2 regions of the Brevibacillus sp. MCWH genome follow, and region 2 is predicted to be linked to the other one. Evidence: a T-box and tRNA genes for the amino acid it is inferred to sense, from the RefSeq annotation. Region 2 holds a T-box; the other holds one or more tRNA genes.

Region 1 (11,971 bases), on a different contig from region 2:
CGCACGGCGAGCAGCTACAGATGTATAAAGACAGCACGTGGAAACCCTACTTCGTTAAAGGGATAAACTTGGGGGCATCCCTGCCGGGGCATTATCCTGGCGAACTGCCGATCCAAAAAGAAGACTACGAACGCTGGTTCGGCCAGATGTACGAATTGGGTGTCAGAGCCGTGCGGATTTACACCATCCATCAGCCTGTCTTCTACGAGACACTGGTGGAGTTCAATCGGAAGCACGCCGATGATCCGCTCTACCTGATTCAGGGAATCTGGTCGCCGGAAGAAGCGCTGATTGAAAAGAAGGATGCGTTTTTACCGGAGATCAAGACCGAGTTTCGCCAGGAAATCGAATACGCCGTTGGAGCGGTGTACGGAGACATCGAGATTCCCGAACGGCAGGGCAAAGCAAGTGGTACATACACAGCCAATGCCGGTCCCTACCTGTTGGGCTGGCATATCGGAACCGAATGGGACCCGGAAATGGTGAGCCAGACAAACCGAGTGCGCAGACAGGAACCGATGTATCACGGGCGTCACTTTCAGGCCGCTCCCGCAGCCACGCCGTTTGAGAGCTGGCTGGCGGAGATGCTTGATTATACAGCCCAACTGGAAGCCAAACGGGGCTGGCAGCATCCGGTGACGTTTACCAACTGGGTCACGACCGATCCGCTCTCCCATCCGGGTGAACCGATCATTCACGAGGACATGGTCAGCGTCGATCCGACGCATATCCAGAACGTCAACTGGGAGGCGGGTTTCTTCGCCGCCTATCACGTCTATCCGTATTATCCGGACTTTTTCCGGTTTGATCCGGAGGTCAGGACGGTGAAAAACGAGCGCGGCGAGATCGATCCGTACAAATCCTACCTCAGGCAATTGAAGTCCCACCACAAAGGGATGCCTGTCATGGTTACCGAGTTTGGTGTTCCCTCGTCCTTGGGAGTCGCGCACCTTGGCCCCTTGGGACGCGATCAGGGCGGACACGACGAGCGCGAGCAGGGACGCATCAATGCGGAACTGCTTCAGGAGATTTACGCCGAAGGGTATTCGGGCGCCATACTGTTCACCTGGCAGGACGAATGGTTTAAACGGACCTGGAACACCATGCGGTTCGAGATCCCGGAAGACCGGCGGGCGTACTGGAAAAACGAACTGACCAATGAATCGTTCTTCGGGCTTCTGGCGATGGATGCCGGCAAGGAAGATGATCTGGTCATCGACGGAAAGGCGGACGATTGGGACAGGCTGCCGGCGGAGGAAAAACGAAAGATGCCGGCACATATGCCAGGATTTCGCGACATCTGGATGACGCATGACGAAGCTTACGTCTACTTGCTGGCCCGGTTGGACGGTGCGTTTCAGCCGGAGAAAGAAACGTTGTACCTCGGCTTTGACACCATACCGGGCGGCAACCGGCAATCCGGCGAACTGCCCGGACTGTCGCTGGATGAGGGACTGGAGGCGCTCGCTGTGCTGGGAACCGAGCAGGAAAGCCAGGTCAAACTGGCGGCCCAATACGATTTCCATCGCCGACTGTACGGAGAGCGTTTCGGAATGTTGAGCATCCCGGAGGAAGAGCGCCAAGACAATTCCGGAGTGTTTACGCCGGTGAAGCTGGCGGTCAGCCTGGAGATGACTCCCCCGGATACGAAGCAGTACCATCCGTTTGAGGAGGTGGTGGTAGGAAAATTACGTCGGGGGACGACCGCTGTTGGAAAAGAAGGCTACAGCTCACAGGCACACTGGCAGGTCAACGGTGAGTGGTTGGAAGTACGCATTCCCTGGATGCTGATCGGGTTTACCGATCCAAGTACAAAACACGTCCTGAGCTATCGAGACGGCAATACCAAGTCGTTTGACGCCGTCAAGACCGAAGGGATTCGCATCATTGCCCTGCGGGGGGATAAAGCGTCTGGACGGCTCCAGGGAGTGGACGGCACCGTTGTTCCGCTCTCGACATGGGAGCGGTATACCTGGCGGGAGTGGGAACTGCCGCAGTTTTCGGAACGACTCAAAGAGAGCTATTCGATCTACCAGAAAGCGCTGCAGACCATTCCGGCCGACCGCTAGTGGCAAGGTAGTCAAGTTAGAGGAGAGGAGAGGAGAGCGAGAAGCATGTTTCAACATCTGCAGATCGCATACGGGTTTATCTGCGTCGCATCCGCATTGATTGTCAGCGGGATGGTCCTCCTGCTCGTGTTCAAGTGGCGAAACCTGCGTGTGGCTCGCATGAAAGACGAAGCACGAAAAAAGCAGCAGGACTATGTGGCGTACGTCATCGCTCATCTCGATGCGGATGAGGAGTTGAAACTCCCGATTGGTCCGCTCGACAAGTGGGACCTGGCAGTGTTGGAAGAGCAGTTGATCGAGCTGGCGGAGCGCGTCAAAGGAAGACACCGCGAGCGGCTGGCCGAATTGTTTGAGCGGCTGGGGCTGCCGGAAATGGAACTGGCCCGTCTGTCCCGTTCGTTTGGCGTGAGCCGCTTGGACGCTGCCTACAAATTGGGAGCGATGGGGTGCAGCCAGGCTGCTCCTGCGCTGTTGTCGGTCCTGAAAACGGAGCGAGACGAACCGGGCCGCTTTATCATCGCCCGCGCTATCGCCCGTTGCGCCAGAGATACGGCGGATCTGCGTGAAATGGTTACGCACATGGTCGCCCTTTCTCCGGAATCGCCCCGGCTTATGGCCGAGATTCTGAGCGAGTCGGCTGTCGATCCTGTGCCGCTGATGCGGGAGTGGATCGAACATTCCGATTGGCGGCTGGTGCTGGTTGCGATGGCCGGGATGCCGTCCACGGCTGACCAGGAGCTGCTCGGCAGCTTGTGGAAGCTGATCGGTGCGGACGAGAAAGAGATCCGCATCAACGCAGCCAAGCTGCTGCTCCGTTCAGGGGATGGGGTGACGCCACAGCAGGTGGAATCGCTCATTACGCACCCGGATTGGGAGATCAGATCGCTTACGGCCAAGTCGATCGGCAGATGGGCAGACGACCGCTATGTGCCGCTGCTCAGTCGGGCCATTGAAGACGAGAACTGGTGGGTGCGGTACAATTCCGCCCGCAGCCTGGCCGCACTCGGCGACGACGGATTCAGAGCCCTGTGCGAGATCGCTTCGCAGGCGAAGCAGCCTGAAATCGCCGACCTGGCCATGCAAAACATCCAGGAAGCGCTCCGCAGCGAGAGCGACGACAGCGGTCAGGCTGGTGCCGCAGGAGCCAAAACCAAGCAGGCCATGTACCACTCTTATTTCAACACGCAGCAGGCAGGCCATATGACAGGATAAGCGTGGAATACTTCCCCGAGAAGGGAGATAGCAGCACGAACTACTTCCGTGAGAGAAAGCCAACTTCATCGGAAGGTCTACGATGGAAGATTTCTTCGGAGGGAAAGGAGGAATTATGCGCGATCTGTTGCTGGGTTACGGGTTGTTTGCCATGTACTACGTCATGGTGGTCAACTCGATATACCTGCTGATTACCATCTTCTCGCATCTGAACATCTCGAAGATCATGAAGCGTTCCCGGTATACCCGTTATCAGTCACTTGCCGGATCGGATCGGGTCCCGCCCGTCTCCATCCTGGTGCCGGCATTCAATGAGGAGCTGACGATTATCGAGAACGTTCGCTCCCTGCTGGCTCTGCATTATCCGCAGTACGAAGTGATTGTCATCAACGACGGGTCCAAGGACGATACGCTGCAGGTGCTCATCAAGGAATTTGGATTGATCCGGCAGCCGCACGCCCGGATCCGCAATGTGGTGCACTCGTCGCCCGTTAAAGGGATTTATCACAACCCGCAGTACCCGCAGCTCTATGTCATCGACAAGGAAAACGGCGGCAAGGCGGATTCACTCAACGCAGGCATCAACTTGTCCCACTATCCGCTGATCGCGTCAATTGATGCCGATTCCTTGCTGGAAAAAGACGCACTCATCCGGATGGCACAGGTGTACATGGAAAATCCGGAAGAGACCGTCGCCATCGGCGGAAACGTGCGCATCGCCAACGGTTGCCTGATCGAGGACGGCATCGTCAAGAAAGTGAGGCTTCCTGACAAACTGCTGCCGATGTTTCAGACCATCGAATACATGAAAGCCTTCCTCGGCGGTCGGATTGGATGGAGCTCGATCAACGGCTTGATCATCGTGTCGGGGGCATTTGGCCTCTTCCGCAAAGACTGCGTGATCAAAGTTGGCGGCTACCGCGAAGGGTACCCCGGCGAGGACATGAACATCATCATTAAATTGCACAAGTACATGCTGGAGAACAAGCTGAAGTACCGTGTTGCCTTTTGTCCCGATGCTGTCTGCTGGACGCAGGCGCCGGACACATTCCGTATCTTGAGCAGTCAGCGCAAGCGCTGGGGCCGGGGTAACCTGAAAAACATGCTGGAATACCGGCACATGCTGTTCAATCCGAAGTATAAGATCATGGGCCTGTTGACCATGCCTTACAACGTGATGTTTGAAACGCTGAATCCCTATTTCAAGCTGACCGGGCTGCTCGCCCTGATCGGATACAGTTTGATGGACATGACCGATGCACACATCGTTCTGGTCTTTATGGCGATCAACCTCTTGTACGGCTACATGCTCACCGTCAGCGCCATTTTGCTGGAAGAGCGGGCGTTCCGCCGTTATCCGAAAATGAGCGATCTGGCCAAGCTGCTGGGATACGGATTCCTGATGTTTTTCGGGTACTACCAATTGGGAGCGATTTGGCGCCTCCTCGGTCACATTGAGTTTTTCCGCAAGAACAACACGTGGGGTGTCATGACGCGGCAGAGTTGGAAAGTAGAGACGCGACAATCGTGACGCATCTGCAAAGGAGTGGAGAAGATGCCTACAAGCGGTAACCAACGTGTGGCAGAGTCCCGGTTTGCCGAAAAGCTGTCGTATTTTTTGCGGTACTACGAGGCGAGCAACCTGGCGTGCGGTCTGATTGCCGCCCGATGCGAATCAGACGGTGACCCGGAATGGGCCGGACTGCAGCAGTATATCCAGGATCGCGATCCCCGGCAGGCTGCTCAGGTCTTTTACGACGACGAGTCAAAGGTGCTGTTCCTCTTGTTGGACGGCACAACGCTGGCCGATACGCACTATCTGGCGCTGCAAGTCAAGGAGAGGCTGCAGGAGCGCCACCGGCTGCAAGGGAGCGTCTACATTGCCAGCTTTCCCGAAAGCGGCGATTCGTTCGAGGCGTTGTATCAGGAAGTGATCCGGCGACTGGAACAAAAGGCCGGAGCCGCAGACAGTTTGCAGTTTGTCGTGTGCCAACCGTCTGTGCGGCCTCACCGCCTGCTGCTAATTGAGAACGACCCCGTCGTCAGGCAGCTCCTGGCGGTTCGGTTCGCGCGCAGCGGATACGATGTGCATACCGCAATAGACGGCGCAGAGGGGATGGAAAAATACCTGCAGCTGCGTCCTGACCTGGTAATCACTGAACTAACGCTGCCGGTGATGAACGGGTTTCAGGTGATCGATTGGCTTCGAGAGCAGCAGAAACCTGAAGCGCGATGCAAAATTGTGGTGCTGACGGACAAACGTCTGGAGGAAGACATGACCAAATGCTTCCAAAAAGGCGTTGCCGATTATATCACCAAACCATTTTCCCCCATTGAGCTGGACTGGCGCATCAAGCGCTTGCTAGTCTCCTAGACATACAAATAAACCGGAGGGATGCCAAGTGGACAGATTTACGGCATTGCAGCAAAAAATTGAAAACAAAACAGCAAAAGTCGGTGTCATCGGATTGGGCTATGTGGGCCTACCGCTTGCCGTCGAGATCGCGAGACACGGGTTTACCGTGTTTGGCATCGATCTGGATCTGAAAAAAATCGAGACGCTGCAGCGGGGAGAGTCGTACATTGGCGACGTACCCAACGAGTCAGTCCGCCCGTTGGTGGAAGAAGGCCGGTTTATTCCAACCGCCGATTACCGCGTATTGAAAGAGTTGGACGCAATCAGCATTTGCGTGCCGACGCCGCTGAGTGAAAATCAGGACCCGGACACGTCCTACATTTCCCGCGTCGTTGATCAGATCAAACACTACGTCCAAAACGGACCGCTGATCACGCTGGAGAGCACCACCTATCCCGGCACCACCGAAGAACTGATTCAGTGGGAGCTGGAAAAAATGGGCTACCGTGTGGGAGTCGACTTTTTCCTGTGCTTCTCGCCGGAGCGGGTGGACCCCGGCAACAACCGTTTCCAAACCACCAATACACCGAAAGTCATCGGTGGTACGACCGAGAAATGCCTGGAATTGGGTGTCAAGTTGTACAGCAACTTCATTGAAAACATCGTTCCCGTTTCGTCGACGAAAGTGGCGGAAATGTCCAAGCTGCTGGAAAACACCTTCCGCAGCGTGAACATCGCCTTCATCAACGAGATGGCGCTCATGTGCGAACGGATGGGCATCGACGTGTGGGAAGTTATCAAAGCGTCCTCGACCAAACCGTTCGGCTTCATGCCGTTCTATCCCGGCCCGGGCATTGGCGGCCATTGCATCCCGCTGGACCCGATGTACCTGTCGTGGAAGGCAAAAGGCTACCGTTTCTTCAGCAAGTTCATTGACCTGGCCCAATCGATCAACAACGGCATGCCCGATTACGTCGTCTACAAAGCGTCTGTAATTCTCAACCGTTACGCCAAATCGCTGCGCAACTCGCGCGTCCTGCTGCTGGGTATGGCGTACAAACCGGATATCGACGACGTGCGCGAATCTCCGGGATTGCAAGTATACGAACTGTTCAAGGATGCAGGGGCGTTCGTTGACTACTACGATCCGCACGCCGTCACGTTCAAAGACAAACACGGTCAAGAAGTCAAGAGCGTCGAGTACGACATCCGCGAGTGGAATAAATATGACATCATGGTACTGATCACCAATCACAGTGCGTTTAATTACCATGAACTGGCCGACCTGGGCGTCGCCATTCTGGATACGCGTAACGCTTTCGACGGCATTCATGTTCCGCACTTATACAAACTGGGCACCTCCATTGCGCCAGTGGAGGCGAAGGAACCGTCCATGGCGATCTAGTCCTTCGCCGCTTTCCACGAGGCGTAATCATGGATGGCATGCCCGCCATATGAGGCAAATGGCCGCAGATGCGCGTCAGTGATGGACAACTGGCGCAGCATCTCGGCCTTTCCTTTTTCCGAAAAACTTACCTTGTCGCCTTCGTTCGTGGCGTTGATGCTGACGCCGACCAGCACGGTCTTGTTCCAGGCAGCGGCAGTGTTCAGCTCACTGCGGACATGCGCGATGATGCCGTCGTCTTCAACTGCCTGGTTGCGGTAGGCCATTAGGGTGACGTGATCAAACTGCCGGATCATCCACGAGCTGAGCTGCCCGGAGGGAGTCTCTCCGGGAACAGACGGAACCTCATCCAGCCAGAAGGGCAGATCGGCCCCGGCGACCAGATCGCTGTGTTCCTTGATCTGCGCGACGATGCGTTCTGTATTTTCCTTCCATTCGCGGATGACTCGGTCACGGTCGGTTTTCCACTGCGGAAGCAGATATGGCTCGATGTCGAGGTGGATGCCGGTGAAGCTCTCGCTTCTCAGTACAGCATCGTTGTATCGACGCACCCAATCGACAAACGCCTGGAGGTCGTCATAGCGTTTACGCAGCGCCCACTCAGGCTGGCCGTTCAGGGCGTGTACATCGATGCCAAGCGACCGCGCTTTGCGAATGAAGTGCCGGTAGTGATCGACGGAGACGTCGGATGGCTTTACCTGCAGGTAGAGCAGAGTCACACCGTTTTTTTGCAAAAACGAAAGGATCTCGTCCGGTTCGGTCGCGATCCGGCGTACGTCCCACAGCCACGTCGCCTTGATCAGACGGCGATCGTCCGATTGGACCTCAACCGGAGCAGGAGCATGGGAGAGTACGGGAAAAACAAACGGCAGGAAGAGGAGCGCACTTACCGCAGCGATCCACGTGCCGCGCGACGAGGGACGAAACAGTTTCATAACGGCTTCCTCCTGATTGGATTTACTCAGCATAGTTGTACCACAGGTAGGATGGAAAAAAACAAAGCGAAAAGTCTTATTTTTGCTCCCGTTTTTGGCGCAGACGTCAGTCCGGAACAGGACTTGGCGCGTCATATCCACACCGGCCAACAGGGGTATATGACAAATAAAAAAACGGCAGGGCCAGTGCAAGCCTTGCCGTTTCTTGTTCGCGCTGAGCGATCTATTGTAGCTATTGGATCAGGTAGCGCTTCACTCCGTAAAAGGGGTAGAGCTTGTGCATGTTTTCCACTTTTTCGTAACGGACGTCGGTTCCGTTGGCGTGGACAATGAGGCCGTTGCCCATGTAGAGGGCGACGTGGGAGACGCGCCCTTTGTTCAGCGAGTCGTAGAAGAGCAAGTCGCCCGGTACGGCCTGTTCCAGGGGAACGGCTTGTCCACCGGCAAACTGTTCCTCCGACGTGCGTGGCAGCGTGACGCCAAGCTGCTGAAGGACGTAGGCGGTAAAGCCGCTGCAGTCAAATCCGTCCGGTGTCGTTCCACCATACACGTAAGGGGTCTTCAGCAGCGGCTGGACGATCGCCTGCAGACGATCCGCGCCGCGGGTATCATCGGAAAAAACGGGCAGCGTAGCAGAAGGAGCAGTGGCAGCGGTGTCGCTCAGATAGGTAGTGTAGACGTATGCTTCCGTCGATCCATAGGCGATTTTGCTCCATTCAGCACCATGCTCCAGGATTTGCACGACGGTGCCGAAGGGGAGTTTTCCCAGAATCGCGCCGTCGAGGGAAGGCGTTTGACGCACATTCAGCACATCCGCCGTCACTGTCATGTTCCGGCTATCAGCAATATCCGGTGGGCGGACACCGACATCGCTGCCGGAAGCCGGCGAAACATCAGCAAGTTGTGGAACCGGCGTTTCAGCATGGGCGATTTCGGAGAGCGGCAGGTTCAGCTTCTGTCCGATCGCCAGCCGGTCGGATGTCAAGTTGTTCATCTGCATCAGCGCCTGCACGGTCGTCCCGTGTTCACGCGCGATTTTGCTCAAGGTGTCTCCGGCCGCCACAACATAGACAACGGGAGATTCCTGCGCGGCGGCTGTCGGGATCGCCGCTGACGCCGTCAAGGCAATAAAGGAGAGGATAGTGAAAATTCGTGAAGTTGGTTTCATTGTCGTTCGTCTCCATCATTCAGCATTTTCCGCAAGTCTCTATGGTAAATTGTAGCGAAATTTGCATGGTAAATCTATGAAAAATTTTTTCAAAGAACGACAAAAAAGTGCTTGCTTTTTCCCTTTCGACCATGCTATATTACAAGAGTCGCTGAGATGAAAATCAGCAGATGGCAGAAGACACGGAGCTGTGGTGAAGCTGGAGTTCACGCCGGTCTGTCACACCGGAGGTCGCGGGTTCGAGTCCCGTCAGCTCCGCCATTAAAACAACGTTTCGCGTACAGCGACACCGGTGCAGCGATTCGGCACCATGTACATGCGGTCATGGCGGAATTGGCAGACGCGCTAGATTCAGGTTCTAGTGGTGGCAACACCGTGGAGGTTCAAGTCCTCTTGACCGCACCATCCATTATCCCTCTTGTGCAAGCAGGGCCATGTACGGGCAGCTTAATCCGGAAAACAGCAGTTAATTGACAATGTGAATACCTGCAATACACACCGTACCATGCGGTCGTGGCGGAATTGGCAGACGCGCTAGATTCAGGTTCTAGTGGTGGCAACACCGTGGAGGTTCAAGTCCTCTCGACCGCACCATACCTATCCCGTACAAGACGGTACATGGTACGTGTTCACGTACCGTTGTACCTTTTTGCATCAGCTCAAACCACAACCTAGACGAGATTCGAAAAAGCGCAAGCGCATTTCGCTTGGGCTTTTTTTATGCGTTTCGGATGGTGAGGCAGTCCGTCCGCTCACCATTCGAGCATGAATTGTGCCTGCCTTGGAAATCCTCAGTTGCACAGAAGGGAGTTTTCAGCATGATCATTGAAATTTTTCAGGACACGATCTGCCCGTGGTGCCGCATCGGCAAAAAACATTTGTTTGACGCGATTCGTCAGTGGGGCGGCGAGCCTGTGACAATTCGTTACCGCGCGTACCAGCTCAATCCGGATACGCCCAAAGAGGGCTTGCCGTTTTGGGACACGATGGCGGCGATGAAAGGCGGTCGCGACGTCGTGGAGCGTATGGTGCAGCATGCCGCCAACGCGGGTGAGGCGGCAGGCGTTCCGTTTCGCTTTGACCGGGTGAAAATGTGGCCCAATACGTATGCGTCCCATACATTGATCAAACTGGCGCCGCCGGAGAAGGCGACCGACCTGGTGGACGCGATTTTTCAGGCGTACTTTGAGGAAGGGAAAGACATCGGCAGCCTGGATGTGCTTGCCGCCATCGCCGTCTCCCAGGGGATGGATGCTGACTGGGTCCGCAGCCAGCTTGTCTCCGACGCCAAACGGGAGGAGATTGCCGAAGACCTGGCGTATGCACGCGAATTGAACATCACCGGCGTTCCGTTTTTCATCATCGACGGCAAACTGGCGCTGTCCGGCGCCCATCCGGCGGACAACTTCCTGCAAGCGTTCCGTCAGGCTACCGACATGTCGACACTCCAGTAACGATCCATCACCCCCTGCGCCAATCCCAAACCGCCGTCTGCGCAGGGAGGATCGCGACCTGGCTTTTACTCCTAACGGACAACGGAATGAAAACGCTGCGAGAACGGGAGTGCAGTCGATCCGACGACTGCCTCCCTTTTTGTTTTGGGGCGAGCGCCTCTGACCATACTGTAAGACGAGGAGGTGCCGTCATGTTTGTAGAAGTGCGGCAAGAACGGGGGCGTGTCAGCTTGTATGTGATGGGAGCAAAGCTGGTGCGGCATCCGGACGACTTTTTTTGGCTCCCGGGAAGGCTGGTCGCGGCGTTGAAACCTGCCGATCTCCCGGCGGGTATCCGCTTTGCCATCGAAGACCACCTGCCTTCCGGACGCGGCTTCTATCGGGAGGATCGCGTCGCGTTTCAGCGCGATCACGACTCCGCTCGTCTGTTGGTGGAAGTCACCTCGCAATACGATCCACAGGCGTGGGACGGGATATTTCCCCTCTCCGACACGCTGCGGGCACGGCAGAGCGTCATCATCGGGAAAAGGGACCTGCAGGTGACGGCTCACCAATTGGACGCAGCGGCAGGCATGCTCTATTACCAGTTTTACTGGCCGGCCGGCGGGGAGCGCGATCTGGAAACCGTATTGGATTCGCTGCGCGACACCGTCTGCGCCCTGGAGGCGGAGGGCAATGCCCGGCTCTGGTACGGCGCTGTATGGGGCAGCGGGGAAACAGAGTAGCTGTCCAGCCAAAAATTGGCGTGATATAGTAAGGAGGAGAAGCCAGCACCAACAGATATAAAGGAGCGAATGGACATGGAACAGATCCGCAACATTTACTGCGTAGGGCGCAACTACCGTCTGCATGCGGCCGAACTGGGCAATGCCGTGCCGGAGTATCCGATGCTGTTCAGCAAGCCGACGCATGCGCTCGCATACGCAAACGGGCAGCAGCTGGAGCTGCCGGGCAGCCGCGGCGAGCTGCACTACGAGGCCGAACTGGTGATTCGCATCGCCCGGCCGTACGAACCGGGCCTGACGCTGGAGGAGATGGTGGATCAGATCGCCCTGGGGATAGACTTCACACTGCGGGATGTGCAATCCGAATTAAAAAAGAAAGGACATCCCTGGCTGTTGGCCAAAGGATTCCGCAATTCTGCCGTCTTGACGGCATTTCGGCCGTTTCCGGGGTTGGCAGCTTGTCACGCCACCGATTTTTCCCTGCAAAAAAACGGGGAGGAAGTCCAGCGGGGAAACATCCGCGACGTCATCTTTGACCTGATGACCATCATTCGCTACACGCATGAGCATTTTGGCGTGGGCGAGGGAGACGTAATCTTCACAGGGACTCCGGCCGGCGTCGGTCCGGTGGCGGACAACGACCGCTT
Region 2 (11,971 bases):
TTATCCATGCAAACGTTGTTGACGATCCGTTGCACCCATGTGGAAAACCTTGCCTTTTCCTGGTACGTGTCCAGCTTTCGATAAATCCGGATCAACGCTTCCTGGGAGGCATCGAGAGCGTCCTGTTCATTTCCTAGGATATAATAAGCGCTGCGGTAAACAGAGGCCTCAATCGATCGGAGCAGCTCGACAAGCGCGTCGTGATCCCCGGCTTGCGCCATCCTGATCAGCTCTGCCTCTCGCATAATCTCCTCTCCCTCCTACAGACGGGGCGCTGCTGAAAAAGGTTGCAAGCATTTATGTATCGGTAATTTGCGTTTGCCAGTGCACCGCTCCCCTGCGTATGACCAGGGTGACTGCCCCATGCAGATCCGTTCGGTAAACATTTGCCCCTGTATCCATCAAACGCTTGACCACGACGGGCGAGGGATGCCCGTAGCGGTTGTTTCGGCCGGCCGAAATGACGGCGGCTCGCGGTTTTGCTGCGGCCAGAAAAGCGGGAGAGCTGGATGTGCTGCTGCCGTGATGCGCCACTTTCAATACATCGACGGGCGACAGCAGGCTGCGGGCAAGCAGCCGCTCTTCCCCTGACCGTTCAATATCGCCAGTAAACAAAACAGTCGTGCCATAAGCGGTAAGACGAAGCACGACAGAAGCATCGTTGCCCGTATGTGTCAAATCTCCGTCCGGGTGAAGCCAGGCCCACTCCACACCGGGTACATCCGTCCATGTCTGCCCAGGCCTTCCGGTCAGGACAGGTACGCGTTTTGCGCGGAAACGTTCGAGAATCGCGGCTTCCTCGTCACGGGGAGGTGAACCGTTGACAAGCACCGAGCCAAATGTAAAGTGCGGCACCAGCGCTGCCATCCCTCCGATGTGGTCGTGATCCCCGTGCGTCATTACCACATGGTCGATCCGTTCGATCCCCCGCGCTCGCAAAAAAGGCAACACGACGTCTTTCCCCACATCAAACGGATCACGTCGCTCCCGCCAGGATTCCCTGGCTGGGTACCGGGGTGTTCCACCCGCATCTATTAAGTATACCTTCTTTTTACCAACTTCGACAACGATAGAATCTCCTTGATCGACGTCAAGAAACGTGATCCGCACTTCGTCCCCGCCGGCGAACGGCTGTCTCGCGGCCACGAGCAGCAACAGAAAAAGGCCCGCATACAGCCAGCGGTCCCTCGGACGATGGTAGCCTCGCCACCACAATACAGGCAGTGCCGCGAGAAAAAGCCCGTACAGCACGATCCACCACCACTGGGGATGCGGCCAATGGGAAAACGGCACGGTCTGCGCCTCCAGCCAAAACAGCGGCCCGTGCAGCCAGTCCAGCAGCGCGGAAGCCAGCCGGGCGGGCAGCACGGCCAGCGCCGGGTGAATCAGTCCGAGCAATAGCGCGAGGTAGCCTGCAGGCAGCACCACCATTGAAAGCAGCGGCACGGCCAGCAGGTTGACCAGCCAGGAGAGCGGTGAAAACTGATGAAAATGGTAAATGAGAAACGGGAACGAGACAGCCTGCGCGGCAAAGGTGACGGCCAACGACGTGCGCAGCCACTCGGGCCCCCGCGTGAAAAACTGGCGGCCGACGGGCACGAGCACAATCAGCCCCAGTGTCACGCCAAACGAGAGCTGGAACCCCAGGTGCCACAAGTAGTACGGATTGAACGCCAGCATCAACAGCAGCGCCCACCCCCACACCTGCCTTCCCTCCGTCTGCCGGGCTCCAGCCTGACAGAGCAGGCCGATCGCTCCCATGATGCCGGCGCGCACCGCGGAGGCACTGGCCCCCACGATTAGGACATAGCCGACAAGCAGCACTGTCGTCAGCACCAGGGCCGTCCGGCGCGGCATCCCCGCCCGCTCTGCGATCCACACGAACATCCCGCTCACCAGCGTCACGTGCAGCCCGGAAATGGCCAGCACGTGACTCAAGCCAAGGTTGTCGTACATCTCTTCCGTTGCCGGCGACACCCCGTCCGTGATGCCCAACAGCAGCGATTGCATGTAACCGGCTGCTTCCTGGTCTGGAAACAGCAGGGCAATGCGGTCGGCAGCTGTCGTCTGCCACCGCCGAAACAGCATCATTACACCCGACTCGGCCGGCTCCATCCGGACGTCGCCGTACTCCGCTTCCGCCACGATACGCACGCCCTGCCACCGCAGATAGCGGGCGTAGTCAAACGCATGGGGGTTGCGGGCCGACGACGGCAGCGACAGCCGGACCGTAGCCGACAGGCGGCTGCCCTGCATCCACCGTTCCACCTCATGCGCTTCCGGCTCTCGGGACAAGCGGACCCGCAGGGCGATCCTCTCCGCTGTCGCCATGTCGGTCATCTGCCGCCCGGTTTTCCCCCATGTTTCGACCGACAGAAAAAACCGGGCCGTATCGCCGTCGCGCTTCACTGGCGAATCAATGACACCGGCGACCGCGATCGACTCGCCGTCCTCCGCCAACGGCAGCAGCGTCGAACGCTGGAGATAGTCGTACCCTTGAAAGTAAAGTCCTGCTAGAATACAAATGAGAGAATGATAAAGCATCCGCGTGCGATGCGGGCGGTGCAGAAAGAGGCACACTGCCGACGCAGCGGCGGCTAATAGTGCCAGCCAGGCGGTTTGCAGGCAGGCCCCCGCCAGCAGCCCGCAGACTGCCGCAAGGCTCACGGTAAAAACACTCACCAACGACACCCCCGTGTCACGTGTCTGAGACATCGAGTGTACACAAGGGGGATGGGACAAAAAAACAGTGCAAAAAAAGCGTGCCAGCAATAACAGACCCGCATGGTTCGCTCAGAGGGAGGACAGTCATGACGAGGAAAAGTTGGGATGAATACTTCCTGGACATTGCCGAGCAGGTGTCAGCCCGTTCCACGTGCAACAGACTTCACGTCGGCTGCGTTATCGTGAAGGACAAGCACATCATCGCCACCGGCTACAACGGTTCCATCCACGGACACGATCACTGCGAAGACGCAGGCTGTCTTCTGGGAGACGACAACCGCTGCCATCGGACGATCCATGCTGAGACAAACGCCTGCCTGCACGCAGACCGGGACAGCCTCAAGGGTGCCACCGCCTACGTGACGCATGAACCGTGCGAAAACTGCTCCAAAATCCTGGCCCAGGTTGGCATCAAGCGAATTGTCTACCGCCATGCCTACCCAAACAAATGGAACCGGTACTTTCTCAAGGATCTGGAAGTCGTCCACATGCCGCCGCAACCGGTGCAGAGTAATTGACGCTCGTGGATGAAGCGAGGCATTTCCCGCCCCAAGCTCCCGTCCGAAAAACCGGGCGGCGTACACGACCTGCCCGTTTTCAATCACGCGTGGTGTCTGAGTCACGGTACCCTCGGGGACTGCACTTGCTACGGAGTCAGCTTGGGCATTCGGAGCGATTGCGTTGACCGTCAATCCATGATAGAGTTAGCTAGAGCAATCAGTGAGAGGAAGAGTCATTTCATATGTGTGGAATCGTATCAATCTACAACAAGCGCCAAGCGCCCGTCGCCCAAGAGACGATCGGCGCGATGACGCGTGTCATCCTGCACCGCGGTCCAGACGATGATGGCTTTCACCTGGAAGACAACATCGCCCTGGGCTTTCGTCGTTTGAGCATCATTGACGTGGAAGGCGGCCATCAACCGCTGTTCAACGAGACGCGTGACATCTGGATTATCGGCAACGGCGAAATCTACAACTACAAGGAACTGCAGCACTGGTTGAAGGGGTGCGGACACGTTTTCCATACCGATTCCGATATCGAAACCATTCTGCACCTGTACGAAGAGGTGGGAATGGATGCACCGAAACACCTGCGCGGGATGTTTGGTTTCACCATCTGGGACTCCCGTAACAAGCGGCTTTTCGGCGCACGCGACCACTTCGGCATTAAGCCGCTCTACTACGTGGAGACGAATGACGCGATCGCCGTGGGCAGCGAGATCAAGAGCCTCCTGGAACTGCCCGGAGTCAGCAGGGAAGTAAACCACACCGCGTTTTATCATTACTTGACGTTTCAATACGTGCCCGATCCGGAAACGATGTACCAGGGCATCTACCGCATCCCGCCCGCCCACTCGTTCGTGATTGAGAACGACCAGATTCGACTGCAGCGCTACTGGGATGTCGAGTTCAAGCCGGACGAAAGCAAGCCGTTCTCCTACTTTGTGGAAGGCACGCGCAGCATTCTGCTCGAATCCGTCGACAAACACCGCGTCAGCGAGGTACCGCGCGGCGCATTTCTGTCCAGCGGCGTCGACTCCAGCAGCATTGTCGGCATGCTGCGTACGTTTGAACCGGTGAAGACGTTCTCCGTCGGCTCTGACATCCCCGGTTACAGCGAGCTGGATTACGCCCGCCGTACCGCCCAATATCTCGGCACCGAACACCACGAACTGGTCGTCAACGCGCAGCGCTACATGGACGAACTTCCCCGTCTCGTCTGGCACCAGGACGAACCGGTGGCCGACCCGTCCGCCATCCTTCTCTATTTCGTCGCGCAGATGGCCAGCGAACACGTCACTGTGGTGCTCTCCGGAGAAGGCGCCGACGAATTTTTCGGCGGCTACAACATCTACCGCGAACCGCACTCGCTGCGCATGTTCTCCCGGATGCCCGGCTGGATGCGCCATTCCATCCGCTATCTTGCAGAAAAGCTGCCGGAACAGGTCAAGGGCAAAAACTTCCTGATCCGCGGTTCGAAGACGGTGGAAGAACGCTTCTTTGGCAACGCCCTGATCTTTACCGAAGAGATGAAGGAACGAGTCGTCATGGCCGACATTCGCCGCTCCGAGGAGTACCGTTCCCCGTGGACGGTCACGGAAGAGATCTACAAACGGGCGAGTGCGTACGACGACGTCACCAAAATGCAGTACCTGGACATTCACACCTGGCTGCGCGGCAACATCCTGATGAAAGCGGACAAGATGACGATGGCCAACTCGCTGGAGCTGCGCGTTCCGTTCATCGATGTCAAGGTGTTCGAATTTGCCGCAACCATCCCGACCAAGTACAAGATCGCCAACGGCACCACCAAGCACGTGCTTCGTGAAGCGATGAAAGATTTTCTCCCGCCGGAAATCAAGACGCGCAAAAAGCTGGGCTTTCCTGTGCCGACGCGCCACTGGCTGAAAAACCACTTTTACAAGTGGGCCAAGGAGATCATCTTCGAATCCAAGGTGGACGATTTGATCAACAAGGCGTACGTTCTGTACATGCTGGATGAGCATCGCGAAGGCAACGCCGACTACAGCCGCAAAATCTGGACGATTTTGATCTTCATGCTGTGGCATCAGATCTTTATCGAGCAGAAATACAACTTTGGACCGTATGTCAGCCCCAGCGTGGAAATTCGCCGCAAAAAAGAATCGCTGCAAAACTTGGGATAACACCAACACCTGACCAAACGGCTTCGCCCAAAGATGCTTCGGGCGGGGCCGTTTTTCAATGGTTTGCATATCATTTGCACACCCCTGCTGTCTTTTTGTAGCATCCGGATAGAGAGCCTTATGACGCCTTCACGGCATGCCGGACGAGACGCAAGGGGGTTTTTTTATGCTTTACGAATGGTGGGAACGATACCGGCGCATCGCGATCGCCGCAGCCGTCATCCTGTTTGTGGGCATCAGCATCTGGCTGTACCATGCGCAGCAGGCTGGGACGACAGCGGACCTGCCGCTGCAGGAAGCGTTTGCCTCTGTCGGGGACGGCCAATCTGCATCGGGCGAAACGTCCGCTTCGGTCGAGCCGCCTTCTACTGCCGGTACACAACAACACTTGTCCGATCCACCAGGCGCGGTCGGGGCCGTTCCTGCTCCTCGGCAGGACGTGGCACATCAGGGGCAGCCGCGCGATACAGGCGCTCCTCCCCTGTTCGTGGACGTCAAAGGTAAGGTAAAGCAGCCCGGGCTGTACCAGTTTGAGGCCGGGGCTCGGGTCGCCGACGCCATTGCCCGGGCAGGAGGACCCGCGCCGGATGCCGACGTGGAGCAGATCAATCTGGCCGAACCGCTGACGGACGGCAGCGCTGTCCTGGTGCCGGCCAAAGGCAGTCCGGCCTCTCCCTGCGGCCAGGCGGCGGCCCACTCCGCAATCGTGGAAACAGTGGGAACGGGCAGTTCGCTCGGCAGCGCAGCCGCGGGGAGTTCGACCGGCGCTTCCGGGGGCGGAAAAGCTGGCGGCGCACAGCCCGTCAATCTCAATACTGCCAGTCTGGAAGAATTAATGACGCTGCCCGGAATTGGCGAAGCGCGGGCCAAGGCAATCCTGGCCTACCGGACAGAACACGGAGCGTTCCGTTCGCCGGAGGAATTGAAACGAATCAGCGGCATCGGCGACAAGATGTACCAGCGCCTGAAGGATCACATCCGCGTCCGCTAGTGATGGTCATGTTCCGTCTCCTGTACACATACAATGGGGAGAGAACCAGCGAGGGAGGAATGGACATGGACAGGATCGGGTTTATCGGCACGGGCAACATGGGCAGCATGCTGATCGAAGCCCTGCTCGCGGCCAAAGCCCTGTCTCCCGGCCAGATCATTGCGAGCAATCGCACCCCCGCCAAAGCGGAATGGTTGGCCGAACGTCACCCCGGACTGACCGTAGCTGCCAGCAACGCCGACGTTGCCCGCGGTGCCCGTGTGCTGCTGCTGTGCGTCAAACCGTTCGAATACAGGCAAGTATTGGAACAGACTCTTCCGGCACTTACGCCGGAACACACCCTGCTGACGATCACCAGCCCCGTCAGTTTGAAACAGCTGGAATCGCTCGTCCCCTGCGCCGTTGCCCGTATGGTGCCCAGCATTACGAATGCAGCCGGCAGCGGCGTCAGCCTGTTTGAATTTGGGTCAAGAATCGACAGTGACACGCGGGAAGGCATACTGGACCTCTTCTCCCAGATCAGCAATCCGGTGGAAGTGGCGGAGCCGTTTTTGCGCATCGCGTCCGACATCGCCAGCTGCGGCCCAGCCTTTGTCAGCTATATCCTGCGCGAGATGATCAATGCCGCCGTCGAAAAAACCGGCATCTCCGAAGAAGCCGCCGCTTATCTGACGTCTCAGATGCTCATTGGCATGGCCGACCTGTTGAAACAGGAGATGTTTACCCTGTCCGCGCTGCAGGAGCGGGTCTGCGTACCGGGCGGCATCACCGGCGAAGGGCTGATCCCCCTGCGCGAAGCCGTGCCTGGCATGTTTCGGCAGGTGTTTGAACGCACGCACGCCAAATTTGCCGAAGATCGCGAGCACATGGCCCGCCATCTTGAGACGCCGCCCGACTGACACCAAATAAAAGGCGCGTTCCCTGCCGGAACGCGCCTCATTTGGTTGATGCAATTGTCTCCTGTATCTTTTACTGCCGATTAAAACGTGCTCAATCGATGCGGATTTGTTACTTGACCACGATGTTGACCAGTTTGCCAGGGACAGCAATCACTTTTACGATCGTTTTGCCGCTGGTCAGCTCCTTGATCGTCTCGTTGCTGACGGCCAATTCTTCCATCTGCTCTTTGGTCGCGTCGGCCGGGATGCGCAGTTTTTCCCTGTTTTTGCCGTTGATCTGCAGCACGATTTCCACTTCGTCTTCCACCAGTTTGGATTCATCGTACTCCGGCCACGGTTCGTACGCAATCGTATCGGTGTGGCCCAGTTTTTCCCACAGTTCTTCGCCGATGTGCGGGCAAATGGGCGACAGCAGCTTGACGAAGCCTTCCATGTATTTCTTCGGCAGCACGTCCGCCCGGTAGGCTTCGTTGATGAAGATCATCAACTGGGAGATGCCCGTGTTGAAGCGGAGCGCCTCGTAATCTTCCGTCACCTTTTTCACGGTTTGGTGGTATACGCGCTCCAGTGCGGCCGACTCGCAGTTATCCTTGATTTTTTCATTCAAGCGGCCGTTGTCGTCAACGAACAAGCGCCATACGCGGTCGAGGAAACGGCGCGCTCCGTCAAGCCCTTTGGTGGACCAGGCGATGGAGGCGTCCAGCGGCCCCATGAACATTTCGTAAAGGCGGAGCGTGTCGGCGCCGTGGCTTTGCACGATCTCGTCCGGATTGACCACGTTTCCTTTGGACTTGCTCATCTTTTCGTTGTTCTCGCCGAGGATCATGCCCTGGTTGAACAGCTTCTGGAACGGTTCTTTCGTCGGCACGACACCGATGTCGTACAGGAACTTGTGCCAGAAGCGGGCGTAGAGCAGGTGGAGAACGGCGTGTTCCGCACCGCCGATGTAAATGTCAACGGGCAGCCATTCCTTCAGCTTTTCCGGGTCGGCCAACTGCTGGTCGTTGTGCGGATCGATATAGCGCAGGTAGTACCAGCAGCTTCCCGCCCACTGCGGCATCGTATTGGTCTCGCGGCGTCCCTTCAATCCTGTTTCCTTGTCGACGACGTTGACCCATTCCGTGATGTTGGCAAGCGGCGATTCGCCCGTGCCGGACGGTTTGATCTCCTTGGTCTTTGGCAGGACGACGGGGAGTTCTTCTTCCGGCACCACTTTCATCGTACCGTCTTCCAGGTGGATAATCGGAATCGGCTCACCCCAGTAGCGCTGACGGCTGAATAGCCAATCGCGCAGGCGATAGGAGACTTTGCGCGCTCCCTTGCCGTTTTCCTCCAGCCATTCGATCATCTTGTTGATCGCCTGCTCCTTGTTCAACCCGTTCAGGAATCCGGAATTGACGTGCTCGCCGTCGCCGGTATAGGGCGCTTTGGTCACGTCTCCGCCGACGATCACTTCCTTGATCGGCAGGCCAAACGCCTGGGCAAACTCGTAGTCGCGCTCATCGTGTGCCGGTACTGCCATGATGGCACCTGTACCGTAGCTGACCAGCACGTAATCGGCGATCCAGATCGGCAGCCGCTCCCCGTTTACCGGATTGATCGCGTACGCGCCGGTAAACACCCCGGTTTTTTCCTTGGCCAGGTCGGTGCGCTCCAGATCGCTCTTCCGTTTGGTCTGCTCCAGGTACGCATCCACCGCCTGCTTCTGTTCCGGCGTCGTGATGGTGTTCACCAGCTTGTGCTCCGGCGCGAGCACCACATAGGTGGCACCAAACAGCGTATCCGGGCGGGTGGTGAAGACGGTGATGGTCTCGTCGTGACCCTCGATTCCAAAGACGACTTCCGCCCCTTCCGAACGGCCGATCCAGTTGCGCTGCATCTCCTTGATGCTTTCCGGCCAATCCAGTTCTTCCAGGTCTTCCAGCAGGCGGTCAGCGTAAGCCGTAATCTTCAGCACCCACTGCTTCATCGGGCGGCGTTCCACCGGGTGGCCGCCGCGCTCGCTCTTCCCGTCGATGACTTCCTCGTTGGCCAGCACAGTTCCCAACGCAGGGCACCAGTTTACCGGCACTTCATCAATGTAGGCCAGTCCATGCTCGTAGAGCTTCGTAAAGATCCACTGGGTCCATTTGTAGTAGGCCGGGTCGGTCGTGTTTACCTCGCGATCCCAGTCGTAGGAAAAGCCCAGGGATTTGATCTGCCGGCGGAAGTTGTCGATGTTGCGCTGCGTAAACTCCGCCGGATCGTTTCCGGTGTCGAGCGCATACTGTTCGGCCGGCAGGCCAAAAGCGTCCCATCCCATCGGATGGAGAACGTTGTAGCCCTGCATCCGTTTCATCCGGGACAGGATGTCAGTAGCCGTATAGCCCTCTGGATGGCCGACGTGCAGTCCTGCGCCGGACGGATACGGAAACATGTCGAGCGCGTAAAACTTCTTCTTGTTCTTGTCTTCCAGGGTTTTAAACGTTTTGTTCTTCTCCCAGTAGTCCTGCCACTTTTTTTCGATCTCCTGATGATTGAAAACCATTGTGTCGCACTCCCATCGTAAAAAGATGACAAAAATAAGAAAACCTCCCGCCCCTGGCGCACTGCCGAAAGGGACGAGAGGATTATGCACTCCCGCGGTACCACCCTACTTGATGAACGTATCGTTCACCCGCTTGTTGTCCCTATCGCGGACGAGACGCTCCTCCTTACGCAGCCGGCGAAACCAGCCTGCCTTCGGGCGGAGTGCTTCGAGGCGAGTTCGGAAAGTCCCAGGTTGACTCGCACCTGCCGTCAACTCTCTGATGCCATGGGAGCCTTTCGTACTACTCCTCTTCAACGCATACTCATGTTTGCGGTTGTATTCCGATTATAGACAATCCGTACCAACCGTGTCAACGCTCGGGTCGACGCGCGGCAAAAAACAGCCGTTCGCTGGTTTCGTGCGGCGGAAGACCGGTAAAATCGGCCGTGATCTCCACGTCGACAAACCCCGCGTCCGCCAGCCAGCGCAACAGCTGAACCGGCTGGTACGCACGCTGCCAGTGCTCCTCCTCCACACGCTGGTACAGCCCGTCCGGTTGGCGCAGGAAAAAGGTGAGCTGGTGCTCCACCTCCAGCCGAATCGGGTCGCAGAAACATTGCCAAATGTACGAAACTTCGTCATCCACCAGCGTAAACGTCTGATTGCCGAACACGTGCAGCATCTTGTAGGGGCTGTGAACGTCAAACAAAAACGTGCCGCCGGGATTCAGATGCTGATAGACACGTTCAAACGTCAGCTTGACGTCTTCCTCTTCCGTCAGATAGCTGAGCGAATCGCACAGGGAAATGACGGCGTCGGCAGCGGGCAGATCCAACTCCCGCATGTCCTGCTCCACCCAGGTGATTTGAACCTGCTCCCGCCTCATTTTGTCATAAGCCACCGCCAGCATCTCCGCCGAGAGATCCACCCCCGTCACCCGGTAACCGCGTTTGGCGAGCGGAATGGCGATGCTGCCCGTTCCGCAGCCAAGGTCGATTACCTGCCGGGGTTTTTCCCGCTTTTCCCAGACCCGCTCCAGCCAATCCAGCCACTGATCGTAGGGGGAATCGGCCATCAGCTTATCGTAGACGGACGCCAAATGCGCGTACGCCATCGCCGTCAGCCCTGCTCTCCAAAGGAGACTGCCGGTGCGTCTCCCCAGAGCCGCTCCAGATTGTAAAACTCCCGTTCTTCGCGGTGAAACACGTGAATGACCACGTCTTCCAGGTCAATCAGCACCCAGCGTCCCTCGTCCGCCCCCTCGATGCCGCGGACGTTGTAGCCGTGTTTGTGCGCCTGGTCGCGAATCTCGTTGACGATTGCCTGAACCTGGCGCTCGTTGTTGCCGTGGCAGATCACGAAATAGTCGGCGATCACGGACTGTTTGCTGATGTCCAAAACGATCAGGTTTTCCGCCTTTTTCTCTTCCGCAGCTTTTACCACCAGGCGTGCCAGATCTTCCACCGTTTTAACCATCAAACTCCTCCTTGTGCATCCCTGCGGGATACGAGATCGTTGTATGCCAAGAGCGTCAACGGATACACCGTTTTCCGCTTTTCGATCAAATGCTGGATCGTGCCCCCGAGCGCGCACGCCAGCGCTTCGTCCAAATCCTGCTCGGCCAGGGCGCGAATCATCTCCACCCCGGGGAAATCCCGGTTTGGTTCTATATAGTCTGCCACACAGACCACCTTTTCTAACAGACTCATCCCCGGACGACCGGTCGTGTGGTACCGGACGGCCTGCAAAATCTCCGGATCGCTCACGCCGAGCTCCGTCTGGATGACGATGGCACCGGCAAATGCGTGCCACAGCTCTTTTTCCCCTTCCAGAAGCTCGCGCGGCATGTCGTGGCGGACGAGGATGTCGCGCATTTTCTCCACCGGCCAGCATTTGCAGTAGTCGTGCAGGTAGCCGGCCAGCTCCGCCTTGTCCGGATCGGCGCCAAAGCGCTCCGCGAGCCGCCTCGCCGACTCCGCCACGCCCAGGGTGTGGCGGTACCGCTTGTCATGCATTTGGGCGCGCACCTTCGCGAGCAGCGCCTCCCGATCAACCAGTCCGTACATATAACCCGTGCTCCTTTATATAACGCTCTACTGCCGGCGGGACGAGGTAGCGGATACTTCTGCCCGCCGCCACTTTTTCCCGAATCAGCGAGGACGAGATGTCCCAGGACGGCA

What was found. A T-box is a leader RNA that pairs with one kind of tRNA and senses whether it is charged. The one in region 2 lies ahead of leuS (leucine--tRNA ligase), so its partner is inferred to be a tRNA-Leu.
Region 1: it encodes a tRNA-Leu, which carries the amino acid that the T-box ahead of leuS (leucine--tRNA ligase) is inferred to sense. The anticodon was not compared.

What each region holds. Positions count from the first base shown of each region.
Region 1 covers NZ_SDLF01000004.1:121,303-133,273, reverse strand. The annotation lists gene ETC00_RS05110 (hypothetical protein) at 1-2,069, shown strand, start outside; gene ETC00_RS05105 (HEAT repeat domain-containing protein) at 2,115-3,281, shown strand; gene ETC00_RS05100 (glycosyltransferase family 2 protein) at 3,397-4,812, shown strand; gene ETC00_RS05095 (response regulator transcription factor) at 4,837-5,655, shown strand; gene ETC00_RS05090 (nucleotide sugar dehydrogenase) at 5,684-7,042, shown strand; gene ETC00_RS05085 (hypothetical protein) at 7,039-7,977, opposite strand; gene ETC00_RS05080 (C40 family peptidase) at 8,210-9,145, opposite strand; tRNA gene ETC00_RS05075 (tRNA-Asp) at 9,330-9,406, shown strand; tRNA gene ETC00_RS05070 (tRNA-Leu) at 9,464-9,550, shown strand; tRNA gene ETC00_RS05065 (tRNA-Leu) at 9,653-9,739, shown strand; gene ETC00_RS05060 (DsbA family oxidoreductase) at 9,964-10,599, shown strand; gene ETC00_RS05055 (hypothetical protein) at 10,791-11,324, shown strand; gene ETC00_RS05050 (fumarylacetoacetate hydrolase family protein) at 11,400-11,971, shown strand, end outside.
Region 2 covers NZ_SDLF01000006.1:64,172-76,142, forward strand. The annotation lists gene ETC00_RS07400 (RNA polymerase sigma factor) at 1-245, opposite strand, end outside; gene ETC00_RS07405 (DNA internalization-related competence protein ComEC/Rec2) at 298-2,682, opposite strand; gene ETC00_RS07410 (deoxycytidylate deaminase) at 2,811-3,242, shown strand; gene asnB (asparagine synthase (glutamine-hydrolyzing)) at 3,467-5,392, shown strand; gene ETC00_RS07420 (helix-hairpin-helix domain-containing protein) at 5,559-6,383, shown strand; gene comER (late competence protein ComER) at 6,449-7,282, shown strand; gene leuS (leucine--tRNA ligase) at 7,392-9,809, opposite strand; T-box leader at 9,876-10,115, opposite strand; gene ETC00_RS07435 (class I SAM-dependent DNA methyltransferase) at 10,162-10,905, opposite strand; gene rsfS (ribosome silencing factor) at 10,911-11,267, opposite strand; gene yqeK (bis(5'-nucleosyl)-tetraphosphatase (symmetrical) YqeK) at 11,267-11,857, opposite strand; gene ETC00_RS07450 (nicotinate-nucleotide adenylyltransferase) at 11,841-11,971, opposite strand, start outside.